One region of the Mesorhizobium sp. WSM4845 genome, then DNA from elsewhere that is predicted to be linked to it. Evidence: predicted binding sites of a transcription regulator. Region 1 holds the regulator's gene; each other region holds the start of a gene.
What was found. The regulator PhoB, encoded in region 1, activates phosphate uptake and scavenging genes when phosphate is short. The targets are predictions, from matches to a motif close to TGTCATNNANCTGTCAT.
Positions count from the first base shown of each region.

Region 1 (3,980 bases):
CCGGCACCATCCTCGGAATGGCGCATGCGCTCGGCGAAACCGCGCCGTTGCTGATGATCGGCATGGTCGCCTTCATCGTCGACATTCCCGGCGGCTTCACCGATCCCGCGACGATCCTGCCGGTGCAGATTTTCATGTGGGCGGATTTCCCGGAAGCGGGGTTCCAGCAGAAGACTTCGGCGGCGATTTTGATTTTGCTGGTGTTTTTGGTCATCATGAATGCCATCGCGGTGATACTGCGCAGGCGCTTCGAGCGGCGCTGGTAAGGAGTAGAGGATATGAACATCATGACGGAAGCCGGCGTCGAGCAGAAACTGAGCAGCGCAACCAACGCCCCTTCGATCAAGATGAAGGGCGAAAAGGTCTCTGTTCACTACGGCGAGAAGCGAGCTCTGTTCGACGTCGATCTCGATGTCCGCGAGCATCAGGTGACGGCGTTGATCGGGCCATCGGGCTGCGGCAAGTCGACGTTCCTGCGTTGCCTGAACCGAATGAACGACACCATCGATATCGCGCGGGTGAGCGGCAAGATCACGCTCGACGGCGAGGACGTCTACGATCCGAAAATCGATGTCGTCGAGCTGCGAGCTCGCGTCGGCATGGTATTCCAGAAGCCGAACCCGTTTCCGAAGTCGATCTACGAAAACGTCGCCTACGGTCCGCGCATCCACGGCCTGGCCAGGAGCAAGGCCGAGTTGGACGGCATCGTCGAATCGAGCCTGAAGAAGGCCGGCCTGTTTAACGAGGTCAAGGATCGCCTACTCGAGTCGGGAACCGGTCTGTCCGGCGGACAGCAGCAGCGTCTTTGCATTGCGCGCGCCATCGCCGTGTCGCCGGAAGTGATCCTGATGGACGAGCCCTGTTCGGCGCTCGATCCAATCGCCACCGCCCGCGTCGAGGAACTGATCGACGAACTGCGCCAGAATTATACGATCGTCATCGTCACCCATTCGATGCAGCAGGCGGCGCGCGTGTCGCAACGCACGGCGATGTTCCATCTCGGGTATCTGGTCGAGGAGGGCGCGACCGACAAGATGTTCACCAACCCCGACGACAAGCGCACCCAGGACTACATCACCGGCCGGTTCGGCTGAGCGGTCCGGCGAATTTCGAACACGAGGACAGCACCATGGGTGAACACACCGTCGCATCTTTCGACGAGGAACTGGAGCACATCGACCGGCTGATCCGCGACATGGACGAGCTCGCCGCCGCAATGGTCGCGGCCTCGATCCGCGCGTTGCTTGCGTCGGACAATGCGATGGCGCAGCGCGTCGTCTCGGACGACGCCATCATGGATGCGCGGCAGCGCGAACTCGACGACAGCGCCATCACGCTGATCGCCAAACGGCAGCCGATGGCGCAGGATCTGCGCGCCGTGGTTGGCGCAATCCGCATGGCCGGCGATCTCGAGCGCATCGGCGATCTGGCCAAGAACATAGCCAAGCGGGTCAGCGCAGTCGGGCAGAGCGCGACGCCGCGGAATCTGTCGCACGGTATCGATGCGATGGCGGATCTCGTTCTTGTGCAGCTGCGCGGCGTGGTTGAGCACTATGTGTCGCGCGATGCCGGCGCGTTGAAGGAACTGCGCGCCGACGACCAGAAGATCGACGTGAAATACACGGCGGTTTTTCGCGAGCTCCTGACCTACATGATGGAGGACCCACGCAACATCACCGCCTGCACGCACCTTCTGTTCTGCGCCAAGAATCTCGAGCGTATCGGCGATCATGTCACCAACATCGCCGAAAACGCCTATTTTGTCGTGACCGGGCAGCAATTGCCGGCGGATCGCCCGAAGCTCGACGAAACGACGATGTCGGCGCTGGCGACATGACAGGAGTAACCGGCCGATGATCGCGCCGCGCATCATGGTGGTGGAGGATGAAGAGCCGCTGGGCGTCCTCCTCCGTTACAATCTTGAATCCGAAGGCTATCAGGTCGAGGTGGTGACGCGCGGCGACGAGGCCGAAATCCGGCTGCAGGAAAACGTGCCCGATCTTTTGGTGCTCGACTGGATGGTGCCGGCGGTTTCCGGCATCGAGCTTTGCCGGCGCCTTCGGGTGCGCCCCGAAACCGAGCGGCTGCCGATCATCATGCTGACCGCGCGCGGCGAGGAGAGCGACCGGGTGCGCGGCCTTTCGACCGGAGCCGACGACTATCTGGTCAAGCCGTTCTCGACACCGGAATTCATGGCCAGAGTCAAGGCGCTGCTGCGCCGCGCCAAGCCCGAAGTGCTGTCCAGCGTGCTCAAGGTCGGCGACATCATGCTCGATCGTGAATCGCACAGGGTCTATCGCAAGAAGAGCGAGATCCGGCTCGGGCCGACCGAATTCCGGCTGCTCGAATTCATGATGCGCCACCCCGGCCGGGTCTTCTCGCGCAGCCAGTTGCTCGACAATGTCTGGGGCGAGACGATCTACATCGACGAGCGCACGGTGGACGTCCATGTCGGCCGGTTGCGCAAGGCGGTCAACAATGGTCGCATGCCCGATGTCATCCGCACCATCCGCGGCGCGGGCTATGCGATCAGGGAAGACTAGGTCGTGAACTCATAAATTCGGCATGACCGGCATGGGTGGAAAGCGGAACCGCGGCGACATACAGTAGTGGCCATGATGGTCCGCAAGCCGAGCCTCATCGAAATGGCAGTCCTAGCATCTCTTTGCGTTTTCCTCCTGTTGCTCGTCCTTGACTATCTCGAAGCTTCGAAGGCGGCCGCATGCTGGCCACCACCGGCTGCGCAGCGGTGCTATCCTTGGGGAATGACGGAGGGACCGAGGAGGGCGGCTCCTGGAACTATGCGAACAAGGAAATCTATCTGAGATCAGCATTGGTCCGGGTTGGTATCCCCGCAATGGCTATTTTGTCGCCCTTCGCTATGCGGGGTATTTGGACCGGACTGGTTGCCATCGCTATCATACTTGCCGCAGGATTCTACAGCGCGGAATGGATGACCGGGTTCTTGCTATAGCGACCTCCTAGCGAGATCAGATTCCGCCTCAATATGAAAGCCTCAGTCGGAAAGCGATCCATTGCGGACGCTTTCCGACTTGGAATACCTTCCCTTCGCAATCATCCTAATCACAAAGGCAACTTGCACCGGTGGAGTTCGGATGACGCGAGGTTTAATTCTTCTTGCATGGATTGTCGTCGGAGCGTGGACTAGTTCGGCATTAGCTCAAGATGCCACCGAGAAAACCTTTCCCCACGACATCACGCTTAGCGATGTAGCTCCCTTGAAGCTTGCAATCCGGAAGCACCTTGCCATCTCGACGGAACCAATAGTGTGGATCGCGATGGCTCGCATAGGAGAAAGTGGGGGTGTCTACCTTTGTGGGCTTACGAATGGTGGCAGCGTGTCGACCTCCATTCTCTTCTTTGCGCATAAGACAGATGGGGCTGTCGAAGTCGAAGAAATTGATAGTGACTCCAAAATCGATGGCAGGGCCAAAAAGCTTTGCGACACTCACGGCTTCCGCACCCCTATCCCCGGCTGAACCTCCGCAACCTTTAAGGACAGCTTCCCATTTCACCCATCTTGGTCATCCCCGCATTTATGAGTTCACGGCCTAGCTGATGGTTCAGGTGATGCCGGCCTGCGAACGGCTGATACCTGCGCTTCCGGTGCTGACGTACCCAAAAGTACGCTCCGCTCCGGTTCTCGGAACCCACCATTCTCGACTCGGCCTGACCTGAATCTCAACACACCCCAAGTCGCGACCCGGGAATCCTTCAAGCCACGTTCTTTCCGACCGAGCCGGCTCGTGCCTGGATGCTCGGCGCGAAAATCTCCTGGTCGACGAAGCTTAGCGCCCGCATGGCGCAGCCTTCGCGGATCAGCGGCAACTCGTTCGGCTCGGTGTCGAAGGAAATCGAACCCGAATGCTGGCCGCCGGCGGTCTGGGCGATAGCCTCGCGCAGCGCCGGCTCGATCAGGTCGAAGGCGGCAGCGCTGGCGCCGACCATGGCCACGGGCG
Region 1 is NZ_JBVVQA010000014.1:81,276-85,255, reverse strand. It holds gene pstA (phosphate ABC transporter permease PstA) at 1-266, shown strand, start outside; gene pstB (phosphate ABC transporter ATP-binding protein PstB) at 279-1,094, shown strand; gene phoU (phosphate signaling complex protein PhoU) at 1,130-1,837, shown strand; gene phoB (phosphate regulon transcriptional regulator PhoB) at 1,854-2,543, shown strand; gene AC0L2C_RS17455 (hypothetical protein) at 2,723-2,974, shown strand; gene AC0L2C_RS17450 (hypothetical protein) at 3,117-3,500, shown strand; gene AC0L2C_RS17445 (ROK family protein) at 3,736-3,980, opposite strand, start outside.

Region 2 (3,980 bases), on a different contig from region 1:
CCGTCATCGTTGCGATGCTGATCAATGCCGGCGTGCCGATTTACCTCGCCATCCTGATCACCTTGCTGGTCGGCGTCGCCATCGGACTGTTCCACGGCTTCGGCATCGTCAAGATGGGCCTGCCGCCCTTCATCATCACGCTGGCGACACTGACCTCGCTGCGCGGCATCGGCCTTTTGATGACCAACGGCAACTCGATCTCGATCAACAACGACGCCTTCCAGCTGTTTTCGCGCAGCTCGTTCCTCGGCGTCCCCAATCTGTTCTGGATGGTGATCCTGGTTGGCATCCCTGCCTACATCTTCCTGCATCACAGCCGCTGGGGCCGGTATCTGTTCTCGGTCGGCTCCAACGCCGAGGCCTCGCGTCTGTCCGGCGTCAACGTCCAGCGCACCATCTACATGGCCTATACGCTGTCTGGCCTCTGCGCGGCTTTTGTCGGCGTGCTGCTTGCCTCGCGCATCGGCATCGGCAATCCGACACAGGCCGAGGGCTGGGAGTTGCAGGCGATCGCCTCGTCGGTGATCGGCGGCACCTCATTGTTCGGCGCCGTCGGCTCGGTGCACGGACCGCTGCTTGGCGCCTTCATCCTCGCCACCATCAACAACGGCGCCAATCTCTTGAACGTCAATGCCTTCTGGCAGCGCATCATTACCGGCGTGCTGATCATCGTCATCGTCTATTTCGACGGCCTGCGCCGCCGCGGCAAGTAGACCATCTTAACAACCGCCGGCCCGGCGATCGGGCCGGCGGTGCCATGAACCGACTGGATCAAAGCATGAAAGCCGTCATCTGCCGTTCGCCCGGCGATCTTGTTGTGGAAGACCGCCCGGCGCCGAGCACACCACCGCCGGGCTGGGCGCTGGTCGCGGTCAGTCATGTCGGCATCTGCGGCACCGACTATCACATCTTCGAGGGTAAGCATCCGTTCCTCGCCTATCCCCGCATCATGGGCCACGAAGTGTCCGGTACCGTGATCGAGGCTGGCGAAGGCGTCGAGCTGGCCGTCGGCGACCCCGTGATCATCAACCCCTATCTCGCTTGCGGCAAATGCATCGCCTGCCGCCAAGGCAAGCCGAATTGCTGCGTCAGGATCGAGGTGTTCGGCGTCCACCGCGACGGCGCCATGTGCGAACGGATCCTGGTGCCGGCGCAAAATCTTTATCCGGCCAACGGCCTGTCGCTGGCCGATGCCGCTGCCGTCGAATTCCTGGCGATCGGGGCGCATGCCGTGCGGCGCTCGCTGACTGGTCCCGGCGCGCGCACGCTGGTCATCGGCGCCGGGCCGATCGGCCTCGGCACGGCGCTGTTTGCCCGCATCGCCGGACTCGACGTGACGCTGCTCGACATGAGCGCGGAAAGGCTCGGCTTCGTCGCAAGCGAACTCGGCTTCGCCACCCTCGACGGTTCGCGGCAGTCTGCGACCGATCTGGTGCGCGAGGCGACCGGCAGCGAAGGTTTTGACGTGATTTTCGATGCCACCGGCAACACCCAGTCCGTCCAGTCAGCCTTCGCCCATGTCGCGCATGGCGGGACGCTGGTCCTGGTCAGCGTCGTCAAGGACGACATCGTCTTTTCCGATCCTGAATTCCACAAGCGTGAAATGACGCTGATCGGCAGCCGCAACGCGCTGCGCGCCGACTTCGACCATGTCGCTGCCTCGATCCGCGATGGTGCTGTGCCGCTGGCAAAGCTCGTCACCCATCGCACGACGCTTGGCGGCACGCCGCGCGACCTCGCCCGCTGGGCGCATGAGAAATCCGGCCTGATCAAGGCCGTCATCCAGGTCGGATGAACCGGACCTAAAGCGCCGATATCTTGAGCTCGACCCGCTCGGCCGGAAACCGCGTTTCGGCGAACTGGATCGGCTGGCCGTCCGGCGTGACGTTGACGGCGACCGTGACCAGCACGATGGCGCCGGGCTGCAGATCGAGATCGGCAAGATCGGCGGCGTCCGCATGGCGGGCCGACAGCACCGTCGATTGCCTGAGATAGTCACCGATGCCGAAACGCCGGAATGAGGCGGTCACCGATCCGGTTTCGGCCATGGCGGCATCGATGCCGGCGAAGCGAGACGCATCGAACCAGCCGGTGGCACGCGAGACCGGTTGCCCATCGGCTTCGCCGCGCGTCTCGAGGCGTATGACAGTCGAACCCCTGGCAAGCCCCAGCCCTTCGGCGACGCGCCGGCTGGCCGGCTCGACCGCCGATTCGAGCAGCACGCTGCGGCGCTCCGACGCCTGCCCTTGCAAGCCCTCCGAAAAACGGGTGCGCGCTCCGATCGGATAGGACAGGCGCTTGCGCGACAGCACAAAAGTGCCGCGCCCCTGTTCGGCCCTGAGCACGCCATCCTGCACCAGTGCGGCGATGGCGCTACGCACCGTATGGCGGTTGACGCCATAGCGCTCGGCCAGTGCAACTTCCGGTGGCAACGCAGCATTCTCGGCAAAGTCGCCGACGGCGATCGACTGCAGGATCTGGTCGGCGATCTGCCGCCACAGCGAGACGCCGCTGCGCCGCTCCAAGCTGCTGGCCATCTGCTGACCGATCATCTCTTTGCCCCGATCTTTTTCGCGCTGTCATCCATCCGTCATGGACACGCTTTAGAAAATAGTTATAATTTGTATAATTGTCTACATCATTACACAAATTTGCAGCGAGAAGGAACGGCGGCCATGCGAGGACAGGAAGCGCGCGATCAGCAGCTTGAGCGCAAGGCCGTCATGGCGACGCTGGCGCAATCGACCGGCGACGATATCGTCCGTCTCTGGAACGAAGCCGGCCTGCCTTCGCAAGCAGAACTCCTGCGCGGCCCCGAAACCGGCCTGGTCACCGTGCGTGGCCGCATCGGCGGCGGCGGCGCGCCGTTCAACGTCGGCGAGGCGACAGTCACCCGCGCGACGGTGCGGCTTGCCTCGGGAGAAGTCGGCCACTGCTACGCGCTGGGCCGTGACAAGCAGAAAGCAAAACTGGCAGCGATCGCCGACGCGCTCTGGCAGGATCCCACCCGCCGCAACGAGGTCGAGAGCAAACTCATTGCGCCGCTGCAGGCCGCACTGGCCAGCCGACGTGAGCGGCGGCGCGCCGAAACAGCGGCAACGAAGGTCGATTTCTTCACCATGGTACGTGGAGAAGACTGATGGACATCGCAACCCAGGCGATCGAGGGCGGCTTTGCCGATCCGGTGTTCGACGCCCAGACGGTGTTCCGCGCCGTGATGGACGCAATGGCGCGGCCGGGCACCCTGCAGCCTCTGCCAGTCTTTGCCCGCCCGCCGGCGCCGCTGTCGGCCACCGCGGGCGCCATCGCGCTGGCGCTGTGCGACAACGACACGCCGCTCTGGCTCGACCTCGTTTTGCAGGCCCCAGCAGCGGTGAAATCCTGGCTCGGCTTCCACACCGGCGCGCCACTGGCCCACACGCCAGCCGATGCGCATTTCGCGCTGATCGCCACGCCGGCCGAGATGATGGCGCTCGACGGCTTTTCACAAGGCACCCAGGACTATCCCGACCGCTCGACGACGCTGATCCTGCAGGTCAGCGACCTTGTCTCAGGCGCCCCGCTGCTGCTCGAAGGTCCCGGCATCGAAACAACCGCGACAATTGCGCCGGCGCAGATGCCGCGCCACTTCGTCGAACAATGGAAGCAGAACAATCAGCGTTTCCCCCGTGGTGTCGACATTATCCTCGCCACCCCGGAAGGCGTTGCCTGCCTGCCGCGCACGACGCGCATCAAGACGATGGAGGCGTGATATGTATGTCGCGGTAAAAGGCGGTGAAGCGGCCATTGCCAACGCCCACGCCCTGCTCGCCGACCGCCGCCGCGGCGACCGTTCCGTGCCGGCGCTGCGCCTCGACCAGATCGTCGAGCAGCTGGCGCTCGGCGTCGATCGGGTGATGAGCGAAGGTTCGCTCTACGATCGCGAATTGGCGGCGCTGGCCATCGTTCAGGCGCGCGGCGACATGATCGAGGCGATCTTC
Region 2 is NZ_JBVVQA010000009.1:54,459-58,438, reverse strand. It holds gene AC0L2C_RS12805 (ABC transporter permease) at 1-713, shown strand, start outside; gene AC0L2C_RS12800 (zinc-binding alcohol dehydrogenase family protein) at 779-1,795, shown strand; gene phnF (phosphonate metabolism transcriptional regulator PhnF) at 1,803-2,552, opposite strand; gene phnG (phosphonate C-P lyase system protein PhnG) at 2,676-3,140, shown strand; gene phnH (phosphonate C-P lyase system protein PhnH) at 3,140-3,751, shown strand; gene AC0L2C_RS12780 (carbon-phosphorus lyase complex subunit) at 3,753-3,980, shown strand, end outside.
Region 2: a site for PhoB is predicted at 2,578-2,594, ahead of phnF (phosphonate metabolism transcriptional regulator PhnF). Genes of this name have one in related genera too.

Region 3 (3,980 bases), on a different contig from region 1:
TCGGCGGAAGCGCGCGTCGCCGGATATGACTGGCAGGCACTGGCCGAGGAGATGAGCTTCTATGGCTGCGCGGTGATGGAAAAGCTGCTGACACCAGAAGAATGCCGGGAGATCGCCGGGCTGTATCCCGACGAAAGCCATTTCCGCAGCCATGTCCACATGGCGCGGCACGGCTTCGGCAAGGGCGAGTACCGCTATTTCCGCTATCCCTTGCCCGAGCTGATCGGCGGCTTGCGCACCGCGCTCTATCCGCGCCTTGCCGCCGTCGCCAACGACTGGAACGAACGCATGGGCGTCGCGCAGCGCTACCCGGACGAACACGCCGCGTTCCTCAAGCAATGCCACGAGCAGGGCCAGACGCGGCCGACGCCGCTCCTGCTGCAATATGGTCCCGGCGACTTCAACTGCCTGCATCAGGATCTCTACGGCGAGCTTGCGTTCCCGCTGCAGGTGGCAATCCTGCTGTCCGAACCGGATAAGGATTTCACCGGCGGCGAGTTCGTGCTGACCGAACAGCGCCCGCGCATGCAGAGCCGCGCCGAGGTGGTGCCGCTGCGCCAGGGCGACGCAGTCGCCTTCGCGGTCCACAATCGTCCGGTCCAGGGCAGCAAAGGCAGCTACCGCGTCAATCTCAGGCACGGCGTCAGCCGGATTCGCTCCGGCCTGCGCCATACGGTGGGCATCATCTTCCACGACGCGAAATAGGGCTGTCCCTGCGTGGAGGCGACCAGCAACTTCGTGCCAAGGGGGTCTGTTGTCGGAGTCGGCGCCGCCCCTCATCGCCCTGCCGGGCCCTTCTCCCCGTGTGACGGGGAGAAGGGACTGGTCGCACCGTGGCGGATATTCTGCAACGCTGGTGATTGGCGAAACCATCGATGAGAGCGCCCCTCTCCCCGTCACTATACGGGGAGAGGGTGCCGGCAGGCAGGTGAGGGGCAGCGCAAAGCTGAAGCGATTGGCTGCCGAACAATTCTTCAGGCAACCGCGGCAATCGCGGAAAAATAAAAATCTCACCCGCAAAGATCTTTGTCATCCAATCGTTAACCAAGGTTCATACGGTGAGCGGGTTGTTTCTCTGCCGGCGTTCGTTCGCCGGGCGGATGACTGTTGATATCTGCCAAGACTGAAAACTAGCTATTTGTTCGCGCGTCGGGGGTCGCCATGATGTTTCCAGCAAGCCTTGCGTCACTACGGCGCAAATCGGCGAAGATAAGCGGCGCCATCACGCTTGCTGTTGGCTTGATGGTCGGGGCCGCTGCGCAGGCTGAGCCTATCCGCGGCGCCGGATCGACACTGGCCGCCCCGATCATCGGCAAATGGGCAACGGCCTACGAGAGCGCCCGCGCCGACGGCGGCGACTATGTCTCGCCCGACTGGAAGGTCGACTATGAAATCGTCGGCTCGCTCGCCGGCGTCCTGCGTCTCGATCAGCCGGACATCGACTTTGCCGCGACGGATGCGCCGATCAATGCCGCCGAACTCAAGCAGGCCGGCCGCCAGCAGTTTCCAATCGTGATGGGCGCCATCGCCGTCGTCGTCAATCTCGACGGCATCGGCCCGGGAAGCCTTCGCCTGACGGGACCGCTGCTGGCCGACATCTATCTGGGGAAGATCCAGTCATGGTCCGATCCCGCAATCAAGGCGGTGAATCCGGATCTGACGCTGCCCGACCTCAGGATCAGCGTCGTTCACCGCAAGGATGGTTCCGGCTCGACCTTTGTCTTCACCGAGTATCTGTCGGCGGTCAGCGGGGAGTGGAAGGCCAAATACGGCGCCAATACACTGATCTCCTGGCCGCTCGGCACTGACGCGGAAGGCACCCAGAACCTCATTCAAGCCGTGCACGACACGAAGGGCGCGATCGCCTATGCCGAATCCGGCCAGGCACAGCGCGCCAACCTTGCCTATGCGCTGATCGAGAACAAATCCGGCAAGTTCGTCAAGCCGGAGCCGGAGGGCGTGCAGGCTGCCGCGACATCGATCGACTGGGCGCAAACGACCGACTTCTTCGCTTCGCTGACCGATCGTAACGGCGATGCCGCCTATCCGATCAGCACGGCGGTGTTCGCGGTCGTTCAGGTCTCGGGCCGTTCGGAACATCGCTATCGCCGCGTGCACGACCTTTTCCGGCTCGCCTTCGCCCACGGCGCTGATGACGCCGCCGCGCTCGGCTACGTGCCGCTGCCGAAGGCGCTCGTCGCCCGGATCGAGCAATACTGGGCAAGGCAGGGGCCGGTCGGAAACTGAGCGGAAGAGCCAGGCCGCTGCTTGGCGCAGCGCCTGAACTGAAATTCATATCGCGCCGTGATGGCGGCTTGTTGGGGACTGCGTGACATGGACATCGATATCTTCAAGGACATCCTCGTGCCGGTGATCGGCGGGTTGGGCATTTTTATGCTCGGCCTCGACTTCATGGCCAACGGCATCCAGGCGCTGTCGGTCAACCGGATGCGCGCCTTTCTCGCCAAGGCCGCCGGAACGCCGATCAAGGGCGTGCTGGCGGGAACGCTGATCACCGGCGTCATCCAGTCGTCGACGGCGATGAGCGTCATGGTCGTCGGCCTGGTCAATGCCGGCGTCATCGCGCTTCGACCGGCGATCAGCGTGATCATGGGCGCCAATATCGGCACCACGCTCGGCAACGGGCTCATCGCCCTGCCGCTCGGTCCGCTCGGGCTGATCCTGGCCGGCGTGTTCTCGCTGATCTACTGCTTTGCCAAAAGCGAGAAGGTCAAGAACATAGCGCTTGCCGGCATGGGCTTCGCGCTGATCTTTTATGGCCTCAACCTGATGACCGGCGGCCTGCGCCCGCTGCGCAATCTGCCCGAAGTCATGGCACTGCTTCAAACACTGACGGCCGACTCCTATCTCAACCTCCTCAAATGCGTGTTCATCGCCGCCGGCGTGACCGCCATGATCCATTCGTCCTCGGCGACGATCGGCATTGTCATGGGCCTTGGCGCCGCCGGCATTCTCGACTGGACGACGGCCGTCGCCTTCTCGCTCGGCGCCGATCTCGGCACCACGATCACCTCGTGGATGGCTTCGCTCAATCTTTCGAAAAACGCCAAGCGCACCGCTTACGCCCACATCTCCTTCAACATCATCGGCGTGTGCATCACCATCCCGCTGTTCTTCGTCTCCATGCAGGTCCTGGAATGGGCCATGCAGTTCTTCGGCGGCGATCCCGCCATTCCGGTGATCGTCGACGGCAAGGAGACCTTTCCCCTGGTGCCGGTCGCGGTCGGCCTCTACTCGACCTTCTTCAACGTCTTCAACACGTTGTTGCTGTTTCCGTTCATCGGGGTGTTCGAGCGGGTCCTGTCGCGTGTCGGTCACACCGATGCCGAGGACACGGAAGATTTCTCGACGCCGCGATTCCTCGACCGCAAGCTGGCCGGCGATTTCGCCAAGGCCGTTCCCGCTGTCCAGCAGGAGACGGCCCGCCATCTGCAAGCCGGCGCCATGTTCCTCGACATCGCCCGCTCGTCGAAGAAGGCGCCGTCGGATCCGGGCGAGCACTACCTCGCAACCGATATCCTCAGCCGCGACATCCGCGCCTACACCGCCGAATTGATGAAGGAAGACCTGCCCTACGACCAGCTCGACCTGATCGCCAGCCTGATCGAGGAAGCCGACTTCACCGCCGCCCTGACGGAATCGATGCATCAGGTGGCGCGCCGCGTCAGGCGCGAGAAGTTCAGCGGTCCGGCGCAGGCCATCGTCGACGTCGGGCTGAGCAAGCTCGATGCCTCGCTGCGACAGATCTTGCCGACTTACGGCATCTCCGACCCGAAGGTGCCGGCCGGACATGTCAATCTGCCGGAGGTCGAGGAACTGCGTGCCCGCACGCTGGCGCTCGGACCCAATGCAGGCGCCGCCGAACGCGGCACGATCCTGGCCCTGCTCGGGTCGATCGAACGCGCGGAAATCCTGATCCAACGCATCGATGCCGAGCGCAAATCGGTCAACCGGCAAAG
Region 3 is NZ_JBVVQA010000023.1:13,131-17,110, forward strand. It holds gene AC0L2C_RS23450 (2OG-Fe(II) oxygenase) at 1-705, shown strand, start outside; gene pstS (phosphate ABC transporter substrate-binding protein PstS) at 1,162-2,247, shown strand; gene AC0L2C_RS23460 (Na/Pi cotransporter family protein) at 2,335-3,980, shown strand, end outside.
Region 3: a site for PhoB is predicted at 1,028-1,044, ahead of pstS (phosphate ABC transporter substrate-binding protein PstS). Genes of this name have one in related genera too.

Region 4 (3,980 bases), on a different contig from region 1:
GCGCGCCATGGCCGCCGCAGGGCAAGCGTTTCAGGTTTGCGCTGCCCCTCATTGCCCTGCCGGGCATTTCTCCCCGTATAGTGACGGGGAGAAAGACGCCTTCGCAGAGGATTTCGCCAATCTCCAACATTGCAGAAGGCGAGCCGAGGTTGCGGCCAGCCCCTTCGCCCCGTCACTATACGGGGAGAAGGTGCCGGCAGGCGGATGAGGGGCGGCACCGACATCGACAATTGCTTATTCCAACACGAGTCGAAGCTTCTTTTACTGAATCCCTAGCGGCCGCCGGCCACCTCCACTCCTAAAATACCGCTTGCAAAATGCAATCAGTCTGGCTAATAACAACTGCTTGCATTTCACAACTGGATTAGAGGGAGGTCCTCATGTCAAAGCTTCGCGTCAACGCTTTCACCGTATCTATCGACGGCTTCGGCGCCGGTCCCGACCAGGACCTGAAAGAGCCGCTGGGCGTCGGCGGGGAAGCCCTGCACACATGGATGTTCGGCACCCGAAGCTTCCGCAACATGTCCGGCGAAGAGGACGGGACCACGGATACCGACGACGCGTTCGTAACGCGCAGCTTCGAAAACATCGGCGCGTGGATCATGGGCCGCAACATGTTCGGACCGATCCGCGGCGCTTGGCCCGATGACACCTGGAAGGGCTGGTGGGGAGACAATCCGCCCTACCATGTGCCGGTTTTCGTACTCACCCACCATCCGCGGGAACCTATCGTCATGGAGGGCGGCACGACTTTCCATTTCGTGACCAACGGCATTCACTCGGCGCTGGAAAAGGCAAAAGCCGCGGCTGACGGCAAGGATGTCCGGCTCGGCGGCGGCGTCGCCACGATCCGGCAATATCTGAGGGAAAAGCTCATCGACGACATGCATCTGGCGATATCGCCGATGCTGCTCGGCTCAGGCGAGAACCTTTTTGCCGGCATTGACATGGTCAAACTCGGCTACCGCTGCAGCGAGCAGGTGGGCACGCCGAATGCCATGCATGTCACCATCGAGCGGGCGTGAGCCTGGTTAAGTTCCCCCTTCTCCCCTTGTGGGAGAAGGTGGCCGAGCGAAGCTCGGTCGGATGAGGGGTGTTCCAGCTTGGCGCAGACCTACGTTCAAATCGGGCGCACAGCGCCAGGATCACCAGCGCCTCATTTCTTCCAACACCCCTCTTCCGTCTCGGCGCTGCGCGCCGATCCACCTTCTCCCACAAGGGGAGAAGGAAGAGGCGCGCTCCTCAATACTTCTCCGGAACATACAGCTCGCGCGGCAGCACCTGGCGCTCGTATTCTGGATTGAAGACGCGATCGGGCAGCGTGATCTCTTCGTGCGGCACTTCCTCATAAGGCATCTGCTTGAGGAGATGATCGATGCAATTCAGCCGCGCCCGCTTCTTGTCGTTGCCCTCGACGATGAACCAGGGGGCTTCGGGAATGTTGGTGCGGGCGAAGGTCTCTTCCTTGGCCTTGGTATACTGTTCCCAGCGCACGCGCGACTGCAGGTCCATCGGCGACAGCTTCCACTGCTTCATCGGATCATGGATGCGCATCTGAAAGCGCATCTGCTGCTCCTCGTCGGTGATGGAGAACCAGTATTTGACCACGGTGATGCCGGAGCGGACCAGCATGCGCTCGAACTCCGGCACGTCGCGAAAAAACTCCTCGACCTGGTCCGGCTCGGCGAAGCCCATCACACGTTCGACGCCGGACCGGTTATACCAGGAGCGGTCGAACAGCACGATCTCGCCGCCTGCCGGCAGATGCGGCACGTAGCGCTGAAAATACCATTGCGATTTCTCGCGCTCGGTCGGCGCCGGAAGTGCGACGACGCGGCAGATGCGCGGATTGAGCCGCTGGGTGATGCGCTTGATGACGCCCCCCTTGCCGGCCGAATCGCGGCCCTCGAAAACCACCACCAGCTTCTTCCTGGTGTAAGCCACCCAGGACTGCAGCTTGATCAATTCGGATTGCAGCGTGATCAGGTCGCGAAAATATTGCAGGCGATCCATCGAGGGCGGATGCGCGTTCTTGTAGATCTTGGCGATTTCCAGCGACAGCGCCGGTTCCGACATCTCCAGCTCGTAGTCCTCGTCGAGCGTGTCGGCGAGTTCCGCTTCCAGCCAGTCCCTGGCGGGAGAATTCTGTTTTGCTTCGGTCATTTATGCTGCTCCGCGTGCACGCCCGCGTCGGCCTCGGCCTGCCGGCCGAGATCGGACACCTTGAGCCGACTTGCATATAGGCCGGCAATGACGGTTTTATTGCAGCCGGCCCGCACGCCGGTCGCCCAACTCCGCGAGATGGGATCGATCAGCCTCCTGGCACACACGACAAGCGGCTCGAATTGTCCTACAAATGCCAGGTTTCCCCGAGCAACCTTCAAAACACTCTTTTCAACGCAATCGCGAGGATCTGACATGGAATACCGCACACTCGGCCGTTCCGGGCTGAAGGTTTCGACGCTGACCATGGGCACCATGACTTTTGGCGGCGCTGGCGCATTTTCGGCGGTCGGCAAGACCGATCTCGACGAGGCACGCCGGATGATCGACCTCTGCATCGATGTCGGCATCAATCTCATCGACACCGCCAATGTCTATTCGAACGGGCTTTCGGAAGAGATCATCGGCGAAGCGCTCGGCGGCAAACGCAAGGGCGATGTGCTGATCGCCTCCAAGGCGCGCATGCGGATCGGCGACGGTCCCAACGATGAGGGCCTGTCGCGCTATCATCTGATCCGAGAGTGCGAGAAGAGCCTGAAGCGCCTCAGGACCGACGTCATCGACATCTATTTCCTGCACGAATGGGACGGCACGACGCCGCTCGAAGAGACCATCGCCGCGCTCGACACGCTCGTCAGCCAGGGCAAGATCCGCTATGTCGGCTGCTCCAACTATTCCGGCTGGCAAGTGATGAAGGCGCTGGGGATCAGCGACCGCCAGCACCAGCCGCGCTTCGTCACCCAGCAAATCCACTACACGCTGGAAGCGCGCGAAGCCGAATATGAACTGCTGCCGATCTCGGTCGACCAGGGGCTTGGCGTGCTGGTATGGAGCCCGCTCGCCGGTGGACTGCTGTCCGGCAAATACCACCGCGACCAGGCCACCGCCCGCCAGATCAGCGGCTGGACCGAACCGCCGATCCGCGACGAGAACCGGCTGTGGCGGATCGTCGACCTGCTTGCCCATATCGGCGAGAACCATGGCGTTTCGGCGGCGCAGGTGGCGCTTGCCTGGCTGCTCGGCCGGCCCGCAGTCAGTTCGCTGGTGATCGGCGGACGGACCGAAGCGCAGTTCAAGGACAATATCGCCGCAGCCAGCCTGGTGCTGACCAGCGATGAGCGCGCACGCCTCGACGCTGTGAGCCGCCCGCCGGTTCTCTATCCCTATTGGCACCAGCAATTCACGGCAAAAGACCGGTTTGGTCCGGCCGATCTGGTTCTTGACCGGGAAGACATCTGACAACGATCCGGATCAGCTCGAAGTCGCCGCGGGCTTAGCCTGAAATAAAACGCCAGACATCGGGATCAGGCTCGATCTGGCCGCTGAGCACGAAATATTTGTAGAGCACGAGCAAGCAGATCGCCTGCTCGGCCCGCTCGTCGGCGAACTTGCGGCAATAGGCGTTGGCGGCGGCAACGATGCGTTCGGCCTCAGTCGGATGCCGTTCGAGATATTGCACCCGCTCGGCAAGATCCGTGAAATCGGGTTCGAGCGGCACATAGTGAACACCAGCCACGAGTTCGCTTTCGGCGAACCATGTCTCATATGTCGGTGGCATCAGGCACAGCGAATTCGAACTCATGACCCATTTCAAGTTGGTCGCCACATCGTTGCCTTCGAGCGAAATGATGTAGCGACAGCGCCGCTGCTGGTCGATGCTCAGATAAGACTTGCGATATTCCGGCGCTGCCGTCGGTTTGGGCGTTCCGACATCGCAAAAGGGCAGATCGCGCGCAACCTCCAGAAGCAAGGTCCTT
Region 4 is NZ_JBVVQA010000010.1:136,990-140,969, forward strand. It holds gene AC0L2C_RS14325 (dihydrofolate reductase family protein) at 381-1,025, shown strand; gene ppk2 (polyphosphate kinase 2) at 1,243-2,163, opposite strand; gene AC0L2C_RS14335 (aldo/keto reductase) at 2,419-3,462, shown strand; gene AC0L2C_RS14340 (glycosyl transferase family 90) at 3,497-3,980, opposite strand, start outside.
Region 4: a site for PhoB is predicted at 2,251-2,267, ahead of ppk2 (polyphosphate kinase 2). Genes of this name have one in related genera too.